One region of the Lysinibacillus sp. FSL M8-0337 genome, then DNA from elsewhere that is predicted to be linked to it. Evidence: riboswitches for the same ligand, from Rfam matches in the RefSeq annotation. Region 1 holds a riboswitch; each other region holds the start of a gene.
What was found. Region 1 has a riboswitch for cyclic di-GMP ahead of MKY08_RS15470 (hypothetical protein). Riboswitches for the same ligand answer to the same signal wherever they lie in the genome.

Region 1 (5,445 bases):
GACTGCTGTCGTCTCGCCTAAAAAATTTATCGCTATGAACTAGCAAATATCGCCTTTATTTTTAAAGAACTGCCTATCGAGTTGTTTAACCTGTCATCTTATACAAAAGTTAATTACACTAGTCAAAACGAAATGTACAGTGCGCATTGTATTGTCTATCTAACACTATGTCCATACACATTGCAGTTAATAGCTATACGTAATATTACGTAGCTTTCGGTAGAAGTATGCCGAATGGGATGGAAAAGATGTCGGTCACTAATTTTCGTTTACACCAAGCAGGCTACCGCGCACTTCTGTTAATAAATATAAAGAGCCGGTTACGATTGTTCTACACTTCTTCTCTGATTGTTGTTGTAAAAATGGAATTGTATTATGCAAAATTGCTTTTTGCGGCGCATGACATAATGCCAACATATCTTCTGCTGACATCGCACGTGGATTATCAAAATCAACAAAATAAAATGTCTCACTAATTTGCTCTAAGTACTGTAAAACGCCTTTTACATCCTTATCACCTAATATGCCAATCACAAAGGTAATCGACTCATTAGGAAATGCTTGGCGAACTGTTTCTACCAATTTTTCTGCACTAGCTGGATTATGCGCACCATCAAAAATAATATATGGCAACACCTCTTCAAATCGTCCTAAAATGCTTGCCATTTCAATACCATGGCGTATACTCGCCACATTGATTGCTACATTTAGCGCAGCAGCGACTTCCAAAAAAGCAGTCATGGCTAATGCCATATTATTTCCTTGATGAGGTCCTTTCATATGACGTGTAAGATTTGTGATATGTAAGTCCAAATTATCATTTTTATAGTTCTCATAGTCATGCATCCGCACAATATGAAATTGCTTGTTCAGCTCTAGAACAGGTGCTTGCTTTGCATTAGCTTCTCTCTCAATAATGTTCTTTGCTTCCCAAGGTAAATCCCCGATGACAACTGGTCGATGCTGTTTAATAATCCCTGCTTTATGCTGTGCAATACTTTCAATGGTCGGACCTAAAAATTTGGTATGCTCTAGCGCTATACTCGGAATAATCGAGACAATAGGTAACACTACATTCGTACTATCTAGTAAGCCCCCCATACCCGCTTCGATTAATGCAATATCGACATCACAATGGACAAAATGCAAAAATGCAGCGACTGTTAAAAGTTCGAAATCCGTTAGTTTACCGCTAAGCCCCGCATTTTTCATTTGTTGAAAAACGCGATCCATCTCTAGTGCTGAAATAGGTTGTTGCATTACTTGAATTTGGTCGTGCACATTCAAAATGCATGGAGACATGAACTTGCCTACTTTTAAGCCATGTTCCTGCGCAATTGACTCTAAAAATGTTAATGTTGAGCCTTTGCCATTCGTGCCTGCAAGGTGCACAATTTGCAATGTTCTTTCTGGATTCCCTACAAGTGCCAATGCTTCTTCAATCGCTGTAAGCCCTGGCTTAATTACATCATCACTCGTTAAAGCCCATTTTTCCTTATAGTCATCTAACTGTGGAATCATTGTGCTCCCTCCTGTATCCATTGGCGAACTTCAGCTATAAAATACAGTGAACCTGTAATCACGACAATATCTTGTTGGTCCTTATGTTGTATAACTTCACTCACTATCACTTGCCAATTTTCGTTATATTGTTTGTCTTGATGCGTTGACAGCATCGCTAACTGTTCAGCTGGCATGGCATTGGGCAGTCCGATTTGGGTAAAAGCTATAGAAGTTGCGACTGCATCCATTAACGCAATACTATTGGCATGGTCTTTATCAGAAAGTGCTGCATAAATAAATCGATAGCGTTGATTTGGATAGACCTTCTGTAATGTTTGAATCAATGCGGCTGTTCCTTCAGAGTTATGAGCACCATCTAATACAATATTATTAGGGAATTGTTCAAAGCGACCTGCCCACTGTGCATGTTGTAGCGCTTGCCGCATCGACTCTTCGGATAAATGAATGAGCCCTTGTTCACGTAATATATCCATCGCTGTAATAGCTAGACTCGCATTAGCGATTTGATGCGCTCCTGCCATTTTTAATTGAATATTTGTTAGATCAAGATATGCATTGTGATAATGGAATGATTGCATGCCCATCTCCTGCTCCTGTGCAACAATGTTAAAATCATCCCCTAGAACCAGACATCTAGCATGACGTTCTTGTGCAACCTTTTGAATCGTAGCAAGTGCTTCTTTATTTTGCACACCAACTACTACGGGTACACCTTCTTTAATAATACCTGCCTTCTCAAAAGCAATCTTCGCATATGTATCGCCTAAAAAGGCCGTATGCTCTAAAGAAATCGTTGTGATGATGGATACAAGTGGTGTTATGACATTCGTCGCATCTAGTCGTCCACCAAGCCCCGTTTCAATTAGCGCAAAATCCACTTCTTCATCTGCGAAATATTGGAACATAATAAGTGTGACGACCTCAAAAAAGCTTGGATAGTCCCCATTATAATTTGCCTCAATAATTGAAGCTACGTTATTCATATACTGTAAAAATTGCTCGTCCGGAATTTGTTTTCCATTGATGGTCATACGTTCATTGACACGTGTTAAATGTGGTGAAGTAAAAGCACCAACCCGATATCCTGCATTCTCTAGCATTTCTCTCAGTACATTTACGGTGGACCCCTTGCCATTGGAACCTGCTAAATGGATAGCGCGCAGCTTGTTATGCGGGTCCCCTAAACGCGCCAATACTTCACGCATCATGACTAAAGGTTCACGTTTATGATCAACCGCCTTTAATGTAAAAATAAAATCTGTACATGCTTTTATCGTAGTAAACAAAAGAAACACTCCCTTTCACTCCAGTATAAAGGGTGACTGGCACACAAACAATTCTGATACAAATTTAAAAACACACAGAAAACCACTGTAGGAGTGATCATATGTGTGTTTTTAACTAGTTTTTTTCAAATAAACAACAAATTATTGTAATTGATGGATGCCTAATAGCGCTCCCATATCATCTAAAATTATTTTTGCATCATTATTTAAAAGTGGCAGAACATCGGATCTTTGCACTAGTTCTAACGAATTTTTTAATGTTCTTTTCAGCATCGAAATATCAAAATTTGAACAATACTCATTAATCTTATTTATCACTAGTAAATCTGTACGTGTTAATGAAATCTTCGTATCTTTTTGCCCCTTATTATCCGCTAGAATATGCTTAATAAGAACACGTCCACTTGCATTTAATAGTCGATAATATTTTGCCTCAGATAACTTTAAAAGATTTGCTTCTATAATGCCCCTAGCGCTCACAAAATCTAAATCATCACAAGCTTTGTTTACTTTCACTACAATTGTTCCAATATTTCCTGACATAATAAACCCCCGTTATTCTTGCATTCAAAGTAAAAGACCATTCTACTCGACATAGAATGGCCATAAAATTAAATAAAAATTTCATTTAATGGTAACCAGGCGATCATAGTTTGAAAAATACTCATTTCTCTTCACCTTAGACCCTAGGCTTTGCGTCCTACCCTTTCGGATAGTTTGCCTTTATCTATTATACTAACTAAAATAGATAATACTATATATTTTTTCCTAACTCAATACATAACTTTTGATTCATAAAAAGAAAAACAGCAAATGACTATTTCGCCATCTGCTGTTTCTTCAAATCACTATGCTATTACATGTTTTTTAATTCTTCTAAACGTTTTAATACCACTGCATGTTTCTCTTCATAATCCGCTAATTTTTCGCGTTCTGCATTTACTAATGCTTCTGGAGCCTTTGAAACAAATTTTTCATTGGACAGCTTACCAGTAACAAGCTTCACTTCTTTCGCCCACTTTTCTAGTTCTTTTTCTAGACGTGCGATTTCTTCTTCTAGATTGATAAGACCTACAAGCGGTAAGAATAGCTCTGCTCCTGTTACGACTGCCGTCATTGATTGACTCGGAGCCTCTAAGCCTTCACCAATTGTTAACGTCTCAGGATTACAGAATTTTTCTAAGTAGGCTTTATTCGCTTCCAAAGTAGCAACTGTTGCACTATCTTTAGCAGAAATGAACAATGGTACTTTTTTGCTCATAGGTGTGTTAACTTCCGCACGAATATTACGCACCGAACGTATAATATCCATAAGGAGCTTCATATTGTCTGCTTCTTCAGCAAAGTGAAGATCCGTACGCACAGTAGGCCATGCTGCCACTGTAATTGACTCACCTTCATGAGGTAAATGTTGCCAAATTTCTTCTGTGATGAATGGCATAAACGGATGTAATAGACGCATTGTTTGGTCTAATACGTAAGCTAATATAGATCGAGTTGTTTTCTTAGCAGCCTCATCTTCACCATTCAGCGGTAGTTTCGCCATTTCAATATACCAAGAACAGAAATCATCCCAAATGAAATTATATAGTTCACGACCTACTTCACCAAACTCATAACGTTCTGCTAATGAAGTCACACGTTCAATTGTTTCATTCAAGCGCGTTAAAATCCATTTATCGGCTACTGATTTTTCACCAGTTAAGTCGATTTCATCATATGTCATTCCATCCATGTTCATAAGTGCGAAACGGGAAGCATTCCAAATTTTATTAGCAAAGTTCCAAACAGATTCTACTTTTTCCGTTGTATATCGTAAATCTTGACCTGGAGATGAACCTGTTGCTAAGAAATAACGCAGTGAATCCGCTCCGTATTTCTCAATAACATCCATTGGGTCCACACCATTACCAAGTGATTTACTCATCTTACGTCCTTCGCCATCACGTACTAATCCGTGGATTAATACATCTTTGAATGGGCGTTGTCCAGTAAATTCAATACCTTGGAAAATCATTCGAGATACCCAGAAGAAAATAATATCGTATCCTGTTACAAGCGTACTTGTTGGATAGTAACGTTGATATTCTTCATTTGCCTCGTCAGGCCAACCCATTGTAGAAAATGGCCATAGTGCTGATGAGAACCATGTATCTAACACATCTTCATCCTGTGTCCAATTTTCTGCGTCTGCAGGCGCTTCTTTACCTACGTAAATTTCACCTGTTTCATTGTGATACCATGCAGGAATTTGGTGTCCCCACCATAATTGGCGAGAGATACACCAGTCACGGATATTTTCCATCCAACGAGAATATGTGTTTTCAAAACGTGATGGAACGAAGTGAACTTTACCTTCCTCGTCTTTTTGCAGTTCTAAAGAGGCATCTGCAAGTGGTTGCATTTTAACGAACCATTGTGCTGAAAGATAAGGTTCTACAACTGCACCAGAACGTTCAGAATGTCCTACAGAGTGCATATGCTCTTCAATATTGATTAGGACACCTGCTTCTTGTAAATCGGCAACAATTTGCTTACGGCATTCAAAACGATCCATACCATTGTATTTACCCGCAAGTTCATTCATTGTGCCATCTTCGTTCATTACCAGAATACGTTCTAAGTTATGACGATT
Region 2 (5,445 bases), 770 kb from region 1:
CTACTGCTAGCGCACCTTGTACGATTTCTGTGTAGGCTACAGCCCATAAACCGCCAATTACTGAATACAGTGCTGTTAACGATACAAATAATAATGCTGCTGGAACAAAATCTATTTGCAGCAATTGTTGGATAATATACGTTCCACCAACAGTTAAAGCTGCTGCATTAAAGATCCCAAAGGCGATAGCCATTACAATCCCTGTATAAGCCCCTAACTTTTTACTACCATATCTTAAGCCATAGTAGTCTGCTAATGTCCATCCTTTTAATCTTCTAAGCGGTTTTGTCCATATAAGCGCACCAAGAATCATACAGGTACCTAAACCACCCATAGTCGCTGATCCCTCAAAGCCACCACTCGTATAACCAGAGCCGACAGCGGCAAAAAAGAACGGAGCGGCTAATAAAGCCGCAATTAAACTTCCCGTAACTACTGAGAGAGGCATACTCCAACCGGCTACGATTAAATCTTCTGCCGTATTCACGCGCTTATACCCCTTATAACCAATATAATAAATAAAAATTAAGTACAAGCTAAAGATTAAAATATTCAACATTTTTATTGCTCCTTAGTTCTTACATTATCCATTCATTACTACTCCACCATTAGGCGTTAAAATTTGACCTGTATAGAAATCAGCATTGTCAGAGGCTAAAAAAAGTACACTTTTTGCGATTTCCTCAGGCTGTGCCAAGCGTTTTAATGGATACTTTGCGGATTCCTCTTCAATATAGTTCTCTCCAAATTCTTGTAGGATATCTGTGAGTGTCCCACTAGGAGCTACAGCGTTTACTAATATGTTGGGCGCTAATTCTCTTGCCAAAGCTTTTGTAAATGCATTAATGCCGCCTTTTGCAGCTGAGTAATGCGTAAACTCTTCACAACCTAAACTACCAATATCTGAAGAAATATTAATAATCTTGCCTTTGTTTCTTTCCTTCATGCGTTTCGCTGCTTCTCGGCAGTTATAAAAACATCCATAAAGATGTACTTTAATCATCCTGTCCCATTGTTCGTCTGTTAAATCTAGCACGCTAGAAGCTTGGGCAAATCCTGCATTATTGACAAGAATATCAATCTGCCCTAGATGCTTGTCCATGTATCGGAACATGTCCTGTACTTGATGAGAGTCTGATACATCAGCACGGTATTTATAAGCACGCACACCTAGTTTTTCAGCCTGTGCTCGCACTTCTTCTGCTTCTTGATCGTCACCAATATAGTTAATGAATACATTGGCACTTTGTTTTGCGAATGCAAGTGCAATTGCTTTTCCGATGCCCTTACTAGAACCCGTAATCAGAACATTTTTTTCTGCTAAATTATTTTCCATTTTCATCATTCTCCAATTTGAATTTTGCTACAAGTGCTTGTAATTCTTGTGCTGTTATTCCTAAAGAAGAAGAAGCCTCTTTCACTTCTTGCATCGTCGTTAATTGTTCCTGTGTCGCTTTTGAGACATTAGATGAAAACTCTGATGAAAGCTCCGCTGATTGTTTAATGTTATTTACAGACGCTGCAACTTCTTCCGACGAAGCAGATATTTGCTGAGAAGCTGCTGAAATTTCACGAATTTGACTTGCGACTTCTTCCGATGATGTAAGAATTTCTTTAAAGATCTCCCCTACTTCATCTGTATATTCCATACCAGTTTTTACATCTGCTTTTCCTTTTTCCATCACAACAATGGAAGCATTTGAATCGGATTGAATCGTACTAATAAGATTATAAATTTCTGTTGCTGATTGGGATGATTGTTCTGCCAACCTTCTCACTTCATCTGCTACAACTGCAAACCCTTTACCATGTTCTCCTGCTCTTGCTGCTTCAATAGCCGCGTTTAGAGCAAGTAGGTTAGTTTGATCCGCAATTGCTGTAATAAGACTCACAATATCGCTAATTTTATTCGTATTAACATGTAAGCCATTAATCGTTTTGCCAATTTGTTCTACTGAACCATTAATTAGCTCCATTTGGGATATAACTTGTTGCACGACTTTATCTCCACGTTCAGATGCAAGAGACGCTGCTATAGATGATTCGGCAGCTGTATTTGCTGAATCGGCTATTTGTTGAATTCCTGTTGCTGTTTCCTCCATAGCTGCAGCAGTTTCTTCTGTCATTACCATAGCTGCTTCCGCATTCTCATTTATACGTCTCATATCCTTTGCAATATCGGTAGAACTGTTATACGACTCTCCTGCATTGACAGTTAACTGACTTGCAGCAGAAGAAACATGATTAGAAGTATTTCTAATATTTAAAATAATATGTTGTAAATTGGTAACCATCGTTTGAATAGATTGCGATAAATTCCCTATTTCATCTTTCGTAATTTCTAATTCAACATGATGCAATTCACCATTTGCCACTTGATTTGCAACATCGACTACTTTCTTAAGAGGCTTTAATAGTCGATCGATAATTATGTAAAGTAAAATTAGTAAAATAATCAAACCAACAACTGCGATTGCAATTTGTTTTGTCATGCTTGTTTTGATGATCGTATTTATGTAATCTGCGGAATAATCAATACCTAACAAAGCAATTATTTTGCCATTATCATCTTTAATAGGGGTAAATACTGTTCTCCAAGCACCATATTGATCTTCGAATACGTTCGTCACTTCAGACTGATTATTGTCAATTGCACGCTTAGCTGTTGCTACATGTTCATCTGCTAACTCTTCGAAAATCTCACCAGCTTCATATACCTCATTCAAGTTGGATGTATACCCTATCGGATTAACACCTTTATCTTTCATATCCCAAATATAACTCCAGCTCATTATCCCTTGCTCTTCTTGGATCATGTCTAGCTGTTTTTGGAGATTTTTAAAATCGGGATTACTTTCCCCTTTTTCAGTTAATAAATGTTTAATCTGATCACTATCGAGATTCATAGCTGTCAATATACCAACACTTTTTAACTCTTGTTCCAAATCTACATTCATTCTTTTGTTTAGCTCACTAATACTTTGCGTTGTGATGATAGAAATCAACAGTAAAACAATAATAGAAACTGTAAGTAATAATTTGTTTTTCAATGAAACATTTTTTAAAAATTGCATTGATAGTTCCTCCTCTTTATATTTTATAGGTCAAAAAAAAAATAACCTATTTCAAAAGAAATAGGTTATTAAAGATAAAAAACCAATAAATCCCAATAACGACTAATCTTTTGCAACCCAGCCGTCATAGCGCCATCTGCCTTAGACCTGTAGCTTTGCGTCTCTACCTTTCAGTAGATTTGCCCTTATTTCTCCTCAAATTAACATAATAGTAAAAAATAATCAATATAGCTTACGAAAATACTATTTTGTCCATGCTCTTATTTTACTACTTCTGTACAAACAATGAAATAATTACTATGTAAAAATATTCTTTTTTATTGTAAAAAAATAAGCAGCGACAACGTAAACATACGTTATTGCTGCTTAAATTTCTGATAAACACTTACCCCTAAATGTTTATTCAATTATGCAAGTTGTGTTACGAGTAAGACGGATGGAATAAAGGATAATGCAAAAACGCACATATACCATACAGAAGTACGGCGTAATGAAAAACGAACTTTTTTGCGTTCTGCGTAAAAAATGTCTAACATAACAGCAACTATTAATGGAATACTAATGCAAGAAATAGCAATTAAAATAAGATCAAAAAATATCATAAAAAGCACCCCTCTGTTCATGAACATTTCTTTTCCCTTTGTGACAACTTTGTGTCAATTTAATTGTACACAATTCCGTCACATTTATCAACAGTTAAAAGAAAATAATGGTGATTTTACAATTTATTTTTTATTGCTTTTATTTATATTATGTATTTCATCATCCAATACAAACAAAGGCGGGATGCTTACTGTAAGTAAGCATCCCACCACAATTCACTATAAAGAAAATTAATACTTAATCTCTATATTTATATGTTAACCCTTTTAAAAAGTTTCTCACAAAGCGATCGCCACATTCTTTATAATTGCGGTGACTAGGATTTCTTAAAATCGCACCTAGCTCACCTTTCGATACTGTTACGCCACCTTCATATAAGATATCAAGCATATCTTCCGTTGTTAAAGCCATTGCAATTTTTACTTTTTTCAAAAGCATATTATTCGGACTTTCTTTCCCTGTAACCGGTGGTGGTCCTTCTTGTTGACCTTGTTTTGATTGTTGAGGGCCACGTTTAAATGTAATTAAACCATTTAAAAATGCCTCTACCATTTTATTATTACATTTAATGTAATTCTCTGGGATATCTTCTTCATCATCTTTAATTTTGATAAGCATGTTTAATACATCCTCTTTTGTGTATTTCATGCCACCCAGCTTAAAAATTTCTACCATATCCGTATTTTTAATATCTAGTGCATATCGTAAACGAATCAAAATATCATTATTCGTCATCTCAAAACCTCCTTGATTTTCTTGCAAAACCTTAATTTAAAAGAGCCAGGCTTTATTATAACAGAGTAAAATGTATTTTTAGCTAGCTTTGTGATTATTCCTCACCTATAGTATCTAGATTGCACATTTCCTTGTTTTTAAATGTATGAAAATCAAACTGCCGACCATTCTAATAGCACAAGGAGGTGAGAAAAATGGCTAATAAAAATCGAAGTTCCAATAAACTTCAAGTTCCTGGTGTACAAGAAGCTGTTAATCAAATGAAATATGAAATCGCACAAGAGTTCGGCGTACAACTTGGGCCAGATGCTTCTTCTCGCGCGAACGGTTCCGTAGGTGGAGAAATCACGAAACGACTTGTAGAAATGGCTGAAAAAAGACAAAAATAAATAAAAGGTGCCAGGCACTAAAACAATTCAGAATTGTTTTAGTACCTGGCACTTACTTTCTTGCTCCTTTTATCATGACGAAGATGAATGCTAATAAAAGAATAAGTAATGCACCTATAATTACGTATCCGACCATACTTGTTATTCCCAAAACACTAATACTCCTTCCATACGTAAAGCGGAACGAAAAATTCCCCATTGTAGAACCGCTATATTTCCACTTTAGTTTACTTATTTAAAATACCCTTCTACTTCTATTTCTTCAACTAAACTGCTCTATTAGTATAATAAATTCAACGACTACAGCTTTCTATTCATTCACAGTAATTTCATTTTTTCCGATAAACACAATTTATAAACTTTTAATTATAGATTGTATCTTTAGACGCTACGCTTTTCCTTAAAGTACAGCACACCAAACAAACCAATGATGGAGAAAAGAACTGGCACAATAAAGCCATAGTAGTAGCCATCATCTACGTAACCTGAAACAGATTGAAAATGATCTAATAAATAACCAAAAATAATGGGTAGCAAAACGGCACTTAAAAAGCCTCCCGTATTGGCAAATCCAGAAACTACTCCCGCTTCGTGTAAAGGGAAAGATTGCCGTACAGCAGCAAAAGTTAATGCACTTGCCCCGT
Region 3 (5,445 bases), 770 kb from region 1:
TAGCACCATATTAACCCAAATCGTTGCATCTCCTATGCCGGTCAGTATTCTCGAAAAAAATAGCATGAGTTCATGGGTGCTAAGGCTATAAATGATTGTACCTAACCCTGTAAGTGTCGCCCCTAAAATTAAAAAAGTATTTGGACCGTAGCGATCAGCCAATATCCCCATTGGTACTTGTAAGCTTGTATATACAAAAAATTGGATACTTGTTAACAAGCCAATCGTTGCTGCCGTTACCTGAAAATCGCTCATTAATTGGTCTGTAATTAATCCTGGCGCTGTGCGTTGACTCGCCATTAACAAATAAGTAAACAATACAACAACAAATACAACCCATCTGTATCTGCTATTTTGTTTGTCCATGGATATCTACTCCCATTAGCTTTTACTAGAATATATGAAAGAGTGCCAGACACTAAAACAATTTTGAATTGTTTTAGTGTCTGGCACCGATTTCTCTATATTTTTAAGCTGACAAGGTTTCCTGCTTCTTGTACTAATTTATCCATTGTACTTAATTCGTCATCGCTAATTTCAACTAACTCTTCAAACATTTCCACAGATTCACGCGAAATGAAAGAAATGTCTCTCATTGCCACCATGATTTGTTGAGAGCTTGAAGATAATTCTTCTGTACTTGCAGATGAATTCGCATTATTTTCAGCAATAATTTTTGTCGTTTCTACAATTCTTTCGAACATCGTACCAATTTCTAAAATGGTAGTATTCGTTTGTGCAAACTCTTCTGTTCCTTGCTTCATAGATGTAACAACTCGATCCGTCTCTACTTGAATATTTTTTACGATATTCGATACTTCAGCAGCGGACTGTTGTGACTGTTCTGCTAATTTACGAACTTCATCAGCTACTACAGCAAACCCTTTACCATGTTCACCTGCACGAGCTGCTTCAATAGCTGCGTTCAATGCTAATAAGTTGATTTGCTCCGAAATCCCCGTAATTACTTTGACAATCTTGCCAATCTCATGTGATTTTTCTCCAAGGATGTTGATTGCATCAAATGTTGTATTAATCGTTTGATCAAATTGCTCCATTTTCACCATCGAATCTTTTAGCTTTTCGTTACCTTCTTGCGTCAATTCTAACGTCGTATTCGATTGTTCTGAAATTTGGTTTGATCTAATAGATAATTCTTCGATAGCCACTGTAATGTCTTCAATCGAAGTTGAACTTTCTTCAGTAGCTACTAATTGTTTTTTTAATCCTTTTCCTACCTCATCAATGGCGGCTCTAACGATATCAGCCTTTTCCGCTGCATATTCTCCATGTTCAACAAGGTTTTGACCTTTTTCATTTATATTTTTTTCGTATAGATGTAATTGCTCTTTTAATTGACTTGCAGATAATTCCTCTGCCCCGTTTGTCACTTCACTCTGACTATCGGCCTGGCGTTTAAGCGAAAAATATCGGTAAGCAAAATACAAGGACGTGCATAATAAAAATACTATAATCACTAGCATAATAGCATCCATGATATAAAAATCTCCTATTCTCTCAACCTATGATGTTTATAACTCTTTTACAATAATGTAAATTCCATCAGCAACGGACGCTGGGATATCGTTTAAATGCTCATTTGTTTCGTATTTATGAACAATGAAATCCCCTTCGACATTTACATATTTTTCAAATCCATGATACTTCTGTAACAAAGTCATTGACTTTGGATTTGTAGCTTCAGCTAACACAAGTCTTAACCCTTCTTCAGATGCTTTTTGAACTAAAATATCACCTAACGTTTGTACAATTTCATGGCGATTGTGCTCAGCTATAACTCCTAATAAAAATAAATGCAGCACTTCATTATCTTCCATTTCTTTCCCATAACGTTGTTTATAGTCATTTAGGAAACGAACATCGATATCCACTAAGACATCCATCACAATATTCATATCAGAAAACGTACCACTAAAAATATCACCTTCATGTATTTCCAGTGCGTTTGTATCACCAACTAGAGCGCCTACGACATTGTGCTCTGCATCAAGCGCAACCACACAGTATCCTTGATGCACATTGTCTTCAATGTATTCCTTCGTGAATTGGTAGAAATCATCATAAGGCAATTTTAAAGAGTACCCGATTATCGGCTCTTGCACCCATTTACCGGCTACATCTACTCCAACAAATGTTTTAGCTAAACATGTTGCCGCTTTTTCAATTAAATCTGGTTGGTCTTTTGTAATGATTTCATATGTATATACATCTTGTAATGTTGGCATCATAAATTCCTCCAAAATATGCTTCTAGTGATTTTAAAAACTATCGTGTTGCTAATTGTGATACATTGTCAACTACTGTTCCTGGGAAATTCACTCCCTCTAAAGCATTTCTCACTTGCACATAGGCAATTTTAGAGGATGGATTGACGATATAGATATCTTTGAAGCCAAGTGATGCATAAAACATTAATGTTTGCCCTAGCTCCGCTGAAACTTTAGATGGAACAGGTGATTGATACGTTGCATCAACTACAAAGGTATAGGATTTTTTTGGTACTTTCGCCACGGTTTCTTCCAAATCTTTTATATATTCCTCTACAAGCTCTGTTTTAATAAACCCGTGAACTTGAACGTGTACTTCTTTTTTGGCTTCATAAATCGCCATATTATATTTCGGTTTATCAACGACTAACATTTTTAATCTCCTTTTTCATATAGTTTTTTTACTATCCTATACTAATAAGACTTTATTAACGCTATAGTTCTTTAATTCGTCTCCTTTTAGGAAAATAAAAACTACCCTTATTATAAAAATTAAGAGTAGCCAAATAATCGTTTATTATTTTGGCAACCCGACTATCATAATCCCAATAGGATTTTAGACTCGTAGCTTTGCGTCCTTACCTTTCAGTAAGTTTGCCTTTTCATTTTCTTAAAATAATAATAACATTATTACAATTTTACATTATAAATTACATGTCAATTTTTGTCGACACTAGTAGTATTATCTAAAGAATATTAGGTAAATATAAGTAATATTAAGATACTATGTAGTAAGAATGTAGTACGTGCCAGTCACTCAAACAATTTAGAATTGTTTGAGTGACTGGCACCTATTCAAATTGATTAAGCAATTCGCGTACTTCATCTGTTGTCTTTGTATTCATCAACTGATTTCTTAATTCGCTTGCCCCGCGGAATCCTTTAACATAGATTTTGAAAAAGCGATGCAACGCAGTAACTGAACGTGGTAACTCCTCGGCATATTGATCTTGAAGATCAAGCTGTAATCTTAAAAGATCAAGATATTCTTTACTACTGTGTTCCTTCGGCTCTTTTTCAAAAGCAAATGGATTTTTAAAAATACCTCGTCCAATCATCACGCCATCCACACCATATTGTTCAACTAGCTTCATACCTGTTGTACGGTCAGGGATGTCTCCATTGATTGTTAATAGCGTATTTGGTGCAATTTGATCTCGCAATTTTTTAATTTCCGGAATTAGCTCCCAGTGTGCTTCTACTTGGCTCATTTCTTTTCTCGTACGCAGATGGATTGATAGATTGGCGATATCTTGTTTTAAAATATGTGTAAGCCATTCCTGCCACTCATCCACTTCCGTGAAACCAAGTCTTGTTTTCACACTAACAGGTAGTCCACCCGCTTTCGCTGCTTGAATAAGTTCCGCCGCAACATCAGGACGTAAAATAAGACCGCTTCCCTTGCCTCGTGATGCCACATTCGGAACAGGACAGCCCATATTAATATCAATACCTTTAAAACCAAGCTCCGCCATGCCTATACTCATTTGTCGGAAATATTCAGGATTATCTCCCCATATATGCGCAACCATAGGCTGTTCATCTTCAGTAAAAAGCAAACGTCCTCGCACACTTTTCTGACCCTCTGGATGACAATAGCTATCCGAATTTGTAAACTCGGTAAAAAATACATCTGGTCTACCTGCTTTACTTACGACATGACGAAACACAACATCCGTCACATCTTCCATTGGAGCAAGTACAAAAAATGGTCGCGGTAAATCCCGCCAAAAATTATTCGTCATATTTTAATTCAAACCCTCTCATTATAGGATATTCGGTTATACACTTATCCCCTAAAACTTAATTGCTTCAAGCAATAAAGTCATTATAATAGTATAACCTAGCTTTTGTAATTTATCTTCACACATAACTAGATTTTCACTTTTTAAAAATCCGGCAATACAATAAGCAAGCAGTGAAAAGGCAGTCCAAGCTAACGGTACAATATCATAATCTTCTTGATATCAAACACATTATCTTGAACTGCCTACTAATTATTATTTAGCTTCTGTACTCTCATCTTTGTTGTAATTGTACTTTGAAGGATCTACTGGCGTGTAACCTGTTGGTTTATAAAATCGCAGTAAATCACCATTCACTACTTTGTCAGATAAGCCTAATTTAAAATCTACTTCTTTTTTAATAGCTTGAGCTGCCTCTGATTGGCTATCATCTAGTGGTAATCCTGTTTTATTATCATAAAATTTTTCATTAATTGAATAAATCTTAGGACTCACAAAATCGCCATTTCTAAATGGCACAATTTCATTATGCTCTTCTGATAATAAGTCTGAGCCGAATTGAATAAAGTTTTGTGTATCAATTCCTAGTAAATGTAAAAGCGTTGGAAGCAAGTCTGTTTGACCACCATACGTATGGTTGATACCACCTTGCATACCTGGAACATGAATAAATAATGGGACACGTTGTAAATTAGCACTTTCATATGGTGTAATTTCTTTCCCAATAACTTGTTCCATTGCTGCATTATGATTGTCTGAAATACCATAATGGTCACCATAAAGAACAATCATTGAATTATCATATAAACCTGATTCTTTTAGTTGATTAAACATTTGTTCAATTGCTTCGTCGGCATAGCGTGCTGTTTGGAAATAGTTATCTACACTTGCATCGCCCGTATTCGCTTTATCAATTGTGACTAAGTCCTGATTCATTTTATACGGATAATGGTTCCCTACCGTAATTAATTTTGTATAGAACGGTTGTGGTAAGGAATTTAAAAAACTTTGCGATTGTTCAAAGAACGGTTTATCTAATAAACCATATTCAGCCATATTATCTGAAGAAGCTGTGTCATAATAACTTGCATCATAAAACTTATCGAATCCAAATGATTTATAAATAACATTTCGGTTCCAGAAGCTTCCGTTGTTACCGTGGAAAACAGCCGATGTATAACCATAATCTTTTAAAATACTAGGTGCTGCTTGATACGTATTTTGTGCTTTTGTAATATAGGCAGAACCTTGTGGTAATCCGAATAAAGAGTTTTCTAACATAAATTCTGCATCAGACGTTTTACCTTGACCTGTTTGATGGAAGAAATTATCGAAATACAATGTATGATTATCTTTTGCTAATGAATTTAAAAATGGTGTAACTTCTTGACCGTTTAATTTATAGTCAATTA

Region 2: another riboswitch for cyclic di-GMP. It lies ahead of MKY08_RS19320 (HAMP domain-containing methyl-accepting chemotaxis protein); the one in region 1 lies ahead of MKY08_RS15470 (hypothetical protein).
Region 3: another riboswitch for cyclic di-GMP. It lies ahead of MKY08_RS19355 (hypothetical protein); the one in region 1 lies ahead of MKY08_RS15470 (hypothetical protein).

Annotation. Positions count from the first base shown of each region.
Region 1 covers NZ_CP151996.1:3,188,558-3,194,002, forward strand. Annotated here, with positions in the region: gene MKY08_RS15460 (folylpolyglutamate synthase/dihydrofolate synthase family protein) at 259-1,521, opposite strand; gene MKY08_RS15465 (folylpolyglutamate synthase/dihydrofolate synthase family protein) at 1,518-2,810, opposite strand; gene MKY08_RS15470 (hypothetical protein) at 2,952-3,353, opposite strand; cyclic di-GMP riboswitch class I at 3,441-3,542, opposite strand; gene MKY08_RS15475 (valine--tRNA ligase) at 3,667-5,445, opposite strand, start outside.
Region 2 covers NZ_CP151996.1:3,954,512-3,959,956, forward strand. Annotated here, with positions in the region: gene MKY08_RS19310 (sodium:solute symporter family protein) at 1-559, opposite strand, end outside; gene MKY08_RS19315 (3-oxoacyl-ACP reductase family protein) at 584-1,336, opposite strand; gene MKY08_RS19320 (HAMP domain-containing methyl-accepting chemotaxis protein) at 1,326-3,074, opposite strand; cyclic di-GMP riboswitch class I at 3,183-3,268, opposite strand; gene MKY08_RS19325 (hypothetical protein) at 3,482-3,676, opposite strand; gene MKY08_RS19330 (DUF1456 family protein) at 3,915-4,412, opposite strand; gene MKY08_RS19335 (alpha/beta-type small acid-soluble spore protein) at 4,607-4,801, shown strand; gene MKY08_RS19340 (MFS transporter) at 5,183-5,445, opposite strand, start outside.
Region 3 covers NZ_CP151996.1:3,960,576-3,966,020, forward strand. Annotated here, with positions in the region: gene MKY08_RS19340 (MFS transporter) at 1-366, opposite strand, end outside; gene MKY08_RS19345 (methyl-accepting chemotaxis protein) at 462-1,496, opposite strand; gene MKY08_RS19350 (hypothetical protein) at 1,533-2,246, opposite strand; gene MKY08_RS19355 (hypothetical protein) at 2,287-2,661, opposite strand; cyclic di-GMP riboswitch class I at 2,810-2,897, opposite strand; gene MKY08_RS19360 (tRNA-dihydrouridine synthase) at 3,080-4,033, opposite strand; gene MKY08_RS19365 (LTA synthase family protein) at 4,289-5,445, opposite strand, start outside.